DNA from 2 places in the Acidovorax sp. JHL-3 genome. Region 2 is predicted to be linked to the other one. Evidence: predicted binding sites of a transcription regulator. Region 2 holds the regulator's gene; the other holds the start of a gene.
The links. The regulator FNR, encoded in region 2, switches genes on or off when oxygen is low (the NO sensors DNR and NnrR bind a similar motif). The targets are predictions, from matches to a motif close to TTGATNNNNATCAA.
Positions count from the first base shown of each region.

Region 1: K226_RS0113035 (nitrite reductase) is a predicted target of FNR. The motif match lies at 2,420-2,433, and genes of this name have one in related genera.

Region 1 is NZ_JAFU01000001.1:2,788,475-2,792,902, reverse strand. Features, by position in the region: gene K226_RS0113040 (TonB-dependent hemoglobin/transferrin/lactoferrin family receptor) at 43-2,274, opposite strand; gene K226_RS0113035 (nitrite reductase) at 2,559-4,277, shown strand; gene upp (uracil phosphoribosyltransferase) at 4,410-4,428, opposite strand, start outside.
Region 2 is NZ_JAFU01000001.1:3,023,660-3,028,087, forward strand. Features, by position in the region: gene K226_RS0114075 (sulfite exporter TauE/SafE family protein) at 1-81, opposite strand, end outside; gene hemN (oxygen-independent coproporphyrinogen III oxidase) at 113-1,495, opposite strand; gene fnr (fumarate/nitrate reduction transcriptional regulator Fnr) at 1,677-2,399, shown strand; gene K226_RS0114090 (hypothetical protein) at 2,456-2,749, opposite strand; gene K226_RS0114095 (FixH family protein) at 2,801-3,073, opposite strand; gene ccoG (cytochrome c oxidase accessory protein CcoG) at 3,139-4,428, opposite strand, start outside.

The DNA of each region.
Region 1 (4,428 bases), 240 kb from region 2:
TTCCGCGCTGCCTGCAAGTTTCATCAGGTGGCCGTGCCTGCCTTAGAAATCCATTACCAGTGATGCCTTCAGGCTTCGGCCTGGCTGGGTGTAGGCGTCATTCACGGTGCTGGACGCGGCCAGGCCATAGACGTCGGGCCAGAGCCAGTATTTGCGGTTGGTGACGTTGGTTACGGCAACGTTCAGCCGCAGGTCCTTGCGCAGGCGCCACTGGGCCGACAGATCGAGCGTGGTGGCCTGCCCAATGGTGAACTGCGTGTTGGGCGCCTTGACGGCGGAGGCGCTGTCGATGTCGCTGGCCTTTTTGGCGCCGTGGTGGCGCAGGTCGGCACGCAGGCCCCAGGCGGCGGTGTCGTATTGCACCCCCAGGCTGATCTGTTGGGGGTCGATGGAGTTCAGTGGTGCGCCGGTGGCACGGTTCACGCCCTTGGCGCGGCCCCAGCTAAAGGGGGTGCTGACGCGCCCGCCCGCGATGGGGCCCCAGTCGTAGATCCCTTTGACCTCGATGCCGGTGATGCGGGCCCGCTCGGTATTGAGGGTCTGGAAAACGCGGGGGTCGGCGGCTGTACCAGTGCCGCGGATGAGCACGGTGTCCATGATGAGGTTGGAGTACTGGTTAGCGAAGATGGCCGCATCCAGTTTCAGGCGGTCGAACCGACCGCGCGCACCCAGCTCCAGGCCCCGGCTTTTTTCAGGCTTGAGGTCGGGGTTGGGAATGATGGTGACCTGTTCGGCGGCGTTTTCGTAGTAGCCGTTGATCTGCGCTGCATCGGGCGCGCGAAACCCCGTGGCATATTGTCCAAACACGCTCCACTGTGAAGTGGCGCGGTACAGCACCCCCAGCTTTGGCGACAGCGCCGAGCCCGAGAGCGACTGGCCGGGTTTGGCGGCGGGCGGGTAAAAGCCGGCCTGGGTGGTCACGTCCAGCGCAAAGTGGTCCCACCGCAGCCCCGGGGTGATGCTCCATCGGTCAATGACGGATTCCGCCTGAACATACACGGCGCTGCTGGTCTCGCGCGTGTCCGGAAAACGCTTGAGCGGAAACACCTCGGGCGGCAGCGGGGCGACGCCTGTGTAGACATTGCTGATGTCGCTGCGGATATGGTCGATGCCATAGGTGAGCTTGTGAGCCCAGCCGCCGGGTGTGCGCAGCGTTTTTTCGGCCTGCAGGCCTGCCTGCCAGGTGTCTTCGGAATAGGAGTTGTCGCGAACGCGCAAGGGCAGGGTGTTGCGCACGCTGGTGCCTACCTGGCGGGAACTGGCGTGCTGCACGGCCAGCACCGTCTGCAGCTGGTCGGCCCAGCTGGCACCCAGGGTGTAGCGGCCATCCCAGGTGAAGCGGCTGCGGTCCATGGTGCGGCTGGAGTTTTCATCCCTGACGGCGCCGGCGATGGCGGTTGGACTGCCCGTCAGCGGCAGGGGCGCGCGGCTAGACAACAGGTTCACGTCGGCCTGCTTTTCCACATGTTCCAGGGTGACAACATGGCGCTGCGCGGCCGAAGGTCGCAACACCACCTTGGCCAGCACGGCGTTGTCTTCGTTGTGCTGCGGGTTGGGTGTGGTGCGGCTGGTGTCAGAGGTATCGCGTGTGCCCATGTTGTCCATGGCGTGCGAGCGGCGGGCGTTGGCGGTGACCAGCCATTGCACGGTGTCGCTGGCAGTGCCCGCCACCGTGGCCGCCAGCGCACGGCCGTTGTCGTCGCCGCTCCAGCCGGCAGAAATACGCCCGCCCACCTGTTTGGGCGGGGCGCCCTTGGCGCTGGTCAGAAAGTCCGCTGGCTCGTGGGTGATGAAGTTGACCAGCCCCGCCATGCCGTCGGAGCCATACAGCGCAGATGCCGGCCCGCGCACTACCTCGATGCGCTTGAGCAGCTCCATGGACAGGTATTCGCGGTCGAACGTGGTGGTGCGAAAAGCATAGCTGCGGGGCACGCGGATGCCATCGACCAGCATGAGCACGCGGTTGCCACCCAGCCCGCGGATGTTCAGGCCCACATTGCCGTCGCGGCCGGTGCCCACGGTGTTGGCGCCCCCCACCGTGGTGCGCGGCAGAGGATGCTTGACGGAGGTGTTGGGCAGGTCGCGCAGGGCCTCGCGCACGTCGCGGCTTTGCTGGTCACTCAGGGCGCGGGCGTCAATCACATCGATCGACAAGGGCAGCTCGTCGCTCAGCTGCTCGCTGCGCGAGCCGCTCACCACCATTTCGGCCATCAACGGTGTGCTCTGGGCATGAACGCCGGTGGGCAGGCAGGCCACCGCGGTAAGCAACGCCACGCTGTGCAGGGCTCCCAAACTGTGGCTTTGACGCGAAAGATGAGGGGGGGCCAAACGATGCGATTTCATAAGTGTTGGTTTCCGGTGGCGGTTGTGGGATTATTGGAAGGCTGGTAGGGAATTGATTCACGTTAAGTGAATGTATTTGATGCGTATCAAAGTGATCCCGCGGCACCCGTCGAAAAATCGATACCAAGCCTGCCGAAACTATATTGTCGCAGCCCTCGGCGGGCAGTCCTGCGGGATGGAATTAGCGCATGGGCTGCGGCACACAAGGAGTTCCCATGACAACCCGAAAGCTGGCGCGCCTTGCGGCCCTGGCACTGTCCACCCTGGCCCTGACCGCTGTGGCGCAAGAGAAGAAGGACGTCTCTACGCCTGAAATGAACTACCAGGCGGGCTCGTCCCCTCTGGCTGATGTGCCGATGTACCAGGGCACGAATCCCAAAGCGCCGAAGATGACGCAGGCCGAGTTCGATCGCGCTCGCCAGATCTACTTCGAGCGTTGCGCTGGCTGCCACGGTGTGCTGCGCAAGGGCGCCACCGGCAAGCCCCTGACCCCTGACATCACCATGGCCAAGGGCACCGACTACCTGAAGGTGTTCATTGCCTACGGTTCGCCCGCTGGCATGCCCAACTGGCAGACCTCTGGTGAAATGGATGAAGCCACGGTGGACCTGATGGCCCGTTACATCCAGCATGACGCGCCGACGCCACCCGAGTGGAGTCTGGCCGACACCAAGAAGACCTGGAAGGTAACGGTTGCGCCCAAGGACCGTCCGACCAAGAAGATGAACAACTTCAACATCGAGAACATCTTCTCCACCACGCTGCGTGACACGGGTGAGATTGCGTTGATCGATGGTGACACCAAGGAAATCATCAGCATCATCAAGACCGGCTATGCGGTGCACATCTCGCGCATGTCGGCTTCCGGACGCTACCTGTTCGTGATTGGCCGCGACGCCAAGATCAACATGGTCGACCTGTGGATGGCAAAACCCGACAGCGTGGCAGAAGTGCGCATCGGCCTGGAAGCCCGCTCGGTGGAAACCTCCAAGGCCAAGGGCTACAAGGACAAGCTGGTGATCGCTGGTGCTTACTGGCCGCCCCAGTTCACCATCATGGACGGCGACACGCTGGAGCCCAAGAAGATCGTCTCCACCCGCGGCATGGTCGTGGGCACGCAGGAATACCATCCTGAGCCCCGCGTGGCATCCATTCTGGGTTCCCACTACAAGCCCGAATTCATCGTGAACGTGAAGGAAACCGGCAAGACCTTGATGGTGGACTACTCCAATCTGGACGCCCTCAAGATCACCGAAATCGGTTCTGCTCCGTTCCTGCATGACGGCGGTCTGGATGCGTCCAAGCGCTACTTCATGGTGGCTGCCAACAACAGCAACAAGATTGCTGCGATCGATACCAAGGACGGCAAGCTGGCTGGCCTGACCGATGTGGGCAAGATTCCCCACCCCGGCCGTGGCGCCAACTTCACCCATCCGCAGTTCGGTCCCGTGTGGTCTACCGGCCACTTGGGCGACGATACGATCTCCCTGATCGGCACCGACCCCAAGAAGTTCAAGCAGTACGCTTTCAAGGAAGTGGCCAAGCTCAAGGGTCCTGGCGGCGGCGCTCTGTTCGTCAAGAGCCACCCCAAGTCCAAAAACCTGTGGTCTGATGCGCCTCTGAACCCCGATCCAAAGATCTCCCAGTCGATCGTGGTGTATGACATCAACAACCTGGACAAGGGCTACAAGACGCTTCCTATCGCCGAGTGGGCTGAACTGAAGGACGACGGTGCCAAGCGTGTGGTGCAGCCTGAGTACAACAAGGCTGGTGACGAGGTCTGGTTCTCTGTCTGGTCCGCCAAGAACAAGGAAAGCGCGATCGTGGTGGTGGACGATAAGACCCTCAAGCTCAAGAAGGTCATCAAGGATCCACGCCTGATTACCCCCACGGGCCACTTCAACGTCTACAACACGCAGCACGACGTGTATTGATGTCAGAAGCACTGCCGCCAAGCCCCCGGGCTTTGTGGCGGTGGCCAAAGCAAAAACCGCCGGCAGGAGCAATCCCGCCGGCGGCTTTTTTATCCTGGAAGCAGTGGTGGACTGCTGCTTCCAGTGGGTGATTTATTTGGTGCCAAAGATG
Region 2 (4,428 bases):
AGGTGCAGCGCACATGGCCAAGCAATGGGGCCCGCCTGCGAGACCCATGAACAAGGCAGTTACGGCGAGAGGCGCAAGCATTTATTAGGGTGCACAGTCCATTCAGTCAACGCTAGATGATGCGTGAGAACCTGGCCCGATTGCGGTCCGCCTGCAAATAGCGGTCAAACACCATTGCGATGCCGCGCACAAAAAACCATCCCATGGCCGTCACCTTGATGCTCTCTGAATTCAGCACAACAAGACCTTGTTCGGCCATGGTCTCCAGCTGCTCCAGCTCGGGCGCAAAATACTTCCGAGAATCAATAAGCCACGCTTGGTCAATGGGTTCAAACTGCAATTCACCTTGGCACATGAGCGCCATGATGACAGCCCTTCGGACCAGATCGTCACGGTTCAGCGCCAATCCACGCACCACAGGCAAACGTCCCTGGTCCAGATGGTCGTAATATTCCTCGAGCGACTTGGCGTTCTGACTGTAGGTGGCACCCACCCTGCCGATCGCCGACACCCCCAAGCCAATGAGGTCGCAATCGGGTTGGGTGCTGTAACCTTGAAAATTGCGGTGCAGTCGCCCTTGCCGCTTGGCAACGGCCAAAGCATCGGTGGGCAAAGCAAAATGGTCCATGCCCACATAGACATACCCGGCTTCCATGAAAGTGTCCAGCGAGCGCGAGAGCATGGTCACCTTGGCTGACGCCGCGGGCAGTTCTGTCGAGAGAATGCGCCGCTGAGGCTTGAAGCGATCTGGCAAGTGCGCATAGGCATACAGAGCAATCCGGTCTGGGCGCAACTGGACCACCTGAGCCAAAGTGCGGTCGAATGACTCGGGTGTCTGGCGTGGCAGCCCGTAGATCAAATCGACATTGACCGACTCAAAGCCCAGCGCGCGCGACGCCTCCACGAGCGCGAAGACCTGCTCTGCGGGCTGGATGCGGTGCACGGCCTTCTGAACCTCGGCATCGAAATCCTGAACGCCGAAGCTCAGACGATTGAAGCCCAACTCGGCCAGCACCGCCAGCCGATCTGCCGTGACAGTGCGTGGGTCCACTTCGATGGAGTACTCTCCGCCCGGGGCGAAAGTGAAGCTGCGCCGCAGCGTGGCCATGAGCTGCCGCAATCCATCGTCCGAGAGGAACGTAGGTGTTCCCCCCCCCAAATGCAGCTGACTGACAACCTGCCCGGTGCCGCAATGGGCCGTGTGCAGATCAATCTCGCGGCTCAAGTAGCGCAAGTACACATCCGCACGGTCGTGGTGCTTGGTGATGATTTTGTTGCAAGCGCAGTAGTAACACAGCGATTCGCAAAAGGGGATATGGACGTACAGGGACAATGGCAACGCCATCGCCGTGGTGCCAAGCCGACGCTGCGAAAGCGCGAGGGCATAATCCTCCTGCCCAAAAGCTTCGACAAACCTGTCGGCCGTTGGGTATGAGGTGTAACGGGGCCCTGGCACGTCAAAACGGCGCAGAAGTTCTGGTGAAACAGCGGTCATTGGAAAATATCCTTGCGTGCAGCAGTACTGTGCCGTACCCTTCGCCCAACGTCCTTGACTTTAATCAAGAGGATGGTCGGACGTAGCGGCGACAATTTGATTCATGTCAGCAGCCGAGCGCACAAATCGCGTCCCGCCAGCCACACACCAATTATCCCTGCCCAACTAGACTCCAGTGTCCATGAATCCGCAAACCATCAAAGTCGCCTGCTCCAACTGCAACCTGCGAGAACTCTGCATGCCCGTTGGTCTGAACGAGCAGCAGCTGCAACGGATTGATGAAGTCGTGGCTGTACGACGAAAAATCAAACGGGGAAGTACGCTGTTTCGCAATGGCGAGTCGTTCACTTCGCTCTATGCCATCCGTACCGGGTTTTTCAAGACCTGCGTCGCCACGGAAGACGGACGCGATCAGGTCACGGGCTTTCAGATGGCCGGTGAAATCATCGGACTGGATGGCATCGTCAACGATCACCACACCTGCGATGCCGTCGCGCTCGAAGACGCCGAAGTGTGTGTCATGCCTTTCGATCGCATCGAAGAGCTGTCGCGCGAAGTCTCTGCACTGCAACACCACGTTCACAAGATCATGAGCCGTGAAATCGTGCGCGAGCACGGCGTGATGCTTTTGCTTGGCAGTATGCGCGCAGAGGAGCGCCTCGCAGCCTTTCTTCTCAATCTGGTGCAACGCCTTCATGCCCGCGGGTTCTCTCAATCAGAGCTGGTGCTGCGAATGACACGAGAGGAAATCGGCAGCTACCTGGGTCTCAAGCTGGAAACGGTGAGCCGAACGTTCTCCAAATTTGTGGAAGACGGCATCGTGGAAGTCAAGCAGCGCCACGTTCGCATTCTGGACACCGAAGCCCTCAGGCGAATCGTCAACAACCAACAGGCCTGCCACTGAGCAGCCACCTGAAATCGCGCCCCCCACTGAGTCGCCTCACTGCAACGGCATGGCGGCTACGGGCAGGGCGTCACTTTGTGACAATCGTCGGGCCGAGCATGCGCAGGCACAGGACAACGATTGAGCTCAAAAGGTGACATGGACAGCAGGGTTGTCATAGCACTGGCAACCATGGTGATGATCCAGAACACGAAAAAAGCGAGGGTGTAGACACCCTCGCGAGACAGCGTCAAGGGCTGGCCAAACCAATGCAGATCCTGCGGATCCACCATGGCAAAAACCAGCATTTCGAGAATGCCCGCCACCATGAAGGCAGGCCATGCAATCCACATCAGGCGTTGTGTCCACATCGTCTTGTTTCCTTTAATCTTGGCAAAAGATTGCGCATGCGGAGTGCCAACTCAGCGGGGCTGATCTCCGGCAGGAGTCGCCGCGTGGTTCCGGGCTTTCAGTGCAGGAGCCAAGCTTTTTTCTGGTTGCGCCAGCGTCTGGTTGATTTCAAGCCCCTTGCGGTAATAGTCTTCGGCCACAACGGGGTCTGGGCGGCTGATGGCCAGCCACAAGGTGACAAAACCAGCGATCACCACAATGACCGGCCCGGCAATCACCAGCCAGACATGACCGAATCTCCACCAAGGTTGCGGTTCACGATTGATAACGGGGTTGGACGACATGGAATCTCCTTGAAACATCAGCAATACAGCGCACAAACCACCATGTAGGGCACAGTGACTTTCACTCAGCGTGGAACCAGGAAAATGGATTTTTCAGCCACTTTGCCGCCGCTTTCCAGCGCTGAAATGTCGAAATGAATCGCGTGAGAACCTGGAGGTGCCGATCCATAGGGGATTTGCAACCGCACTGCGACCCAACGAGACTCCGCAGCGCCTATGTCTACCTCTTGCTCCGAGGCCACCTCAAGGCCATCCAGGCCCGATGCTGAAATGCGATAGCGCTGCGTAGCCTCTGTAGCGTTCATGATTTGCAGCCGATAAACATTTTCAAGCTTGCCCCCCGCCACAATGCGGGACAAGGCGGCGCGATCCCGCACAATATCCACTTTGAGCGGTGTCCGTGTTGTGAGGCTGACTAACATACCCACGCACAATGCGACCAGAACGGCGGTGTAGATGAGCACACGAGGGCGCAAGACATGTCGCAAAATTTGCGACTGATTCCAGCGATTGAGAACACCATTCTGGGTTGAATACCGTATCAAGCCCTTGGGGTAGTGCATCTTGTCCATCACGGTATTGCAGGCATCCACGCAAAGGCCGCAGCCAATGCATTCGTATTGCAGACCCTTGCGGATATCAATACCCACCGGGCACACTTGAACACACAAGGTGCAGTCAATGCAGTCGCCCAGCCCCTTGGCCTTGTAGTCCACCGTCTTGACTCGGGGGCCACGCGGCTCGCCTCGGGCTTCGTCGTAGGTGACGATGAGCGTATCTCGATCGAACATTGCGCTCTGGAAACGGGCATAGGGGCACATGTATTTGCACACCTGCTCCCGCATAAAACCGGCATTGCCGTAGGTGGCCAATCCGTAGAAAAGCACCCAGAAAATCTGCCAGCCGCCAGCAAAAGCCAACAGCTCAGGACCCAGCTCCCGAATCGGCACAAAATAACCCACAAAGGTGAAACCGGTCCAAAGGGACACGGCCACCCATACGGCCTGCTTCAGGAACTTCTTGCGGATTTTTTCAAATGTCCAGGGGCCCGCATCCAGCCGCAGACGCGCACTGCGATCTCCCTCGATCTTGTGCTCGATCCACATGAATATCTCGGTGTAGACCGTTTGTGGGCAAGCAAATCCGCACCATAACCGGCCCGCAACCGCAGTAAACAGAAACAGCGAAAGCGCCGAAATGATCAGCAGCCCCGTCAGATAGATGAAATCCTGTGGGTACAGAACCAAGCCGAAAATATAGAAACGGCGAGCACCCAGATCAAACAGCACCATCTGGCGCTGGCCCCACTCAAGCCAAGGCAACCCATAAAAAACGATTTGGGTCAGAAACACCAT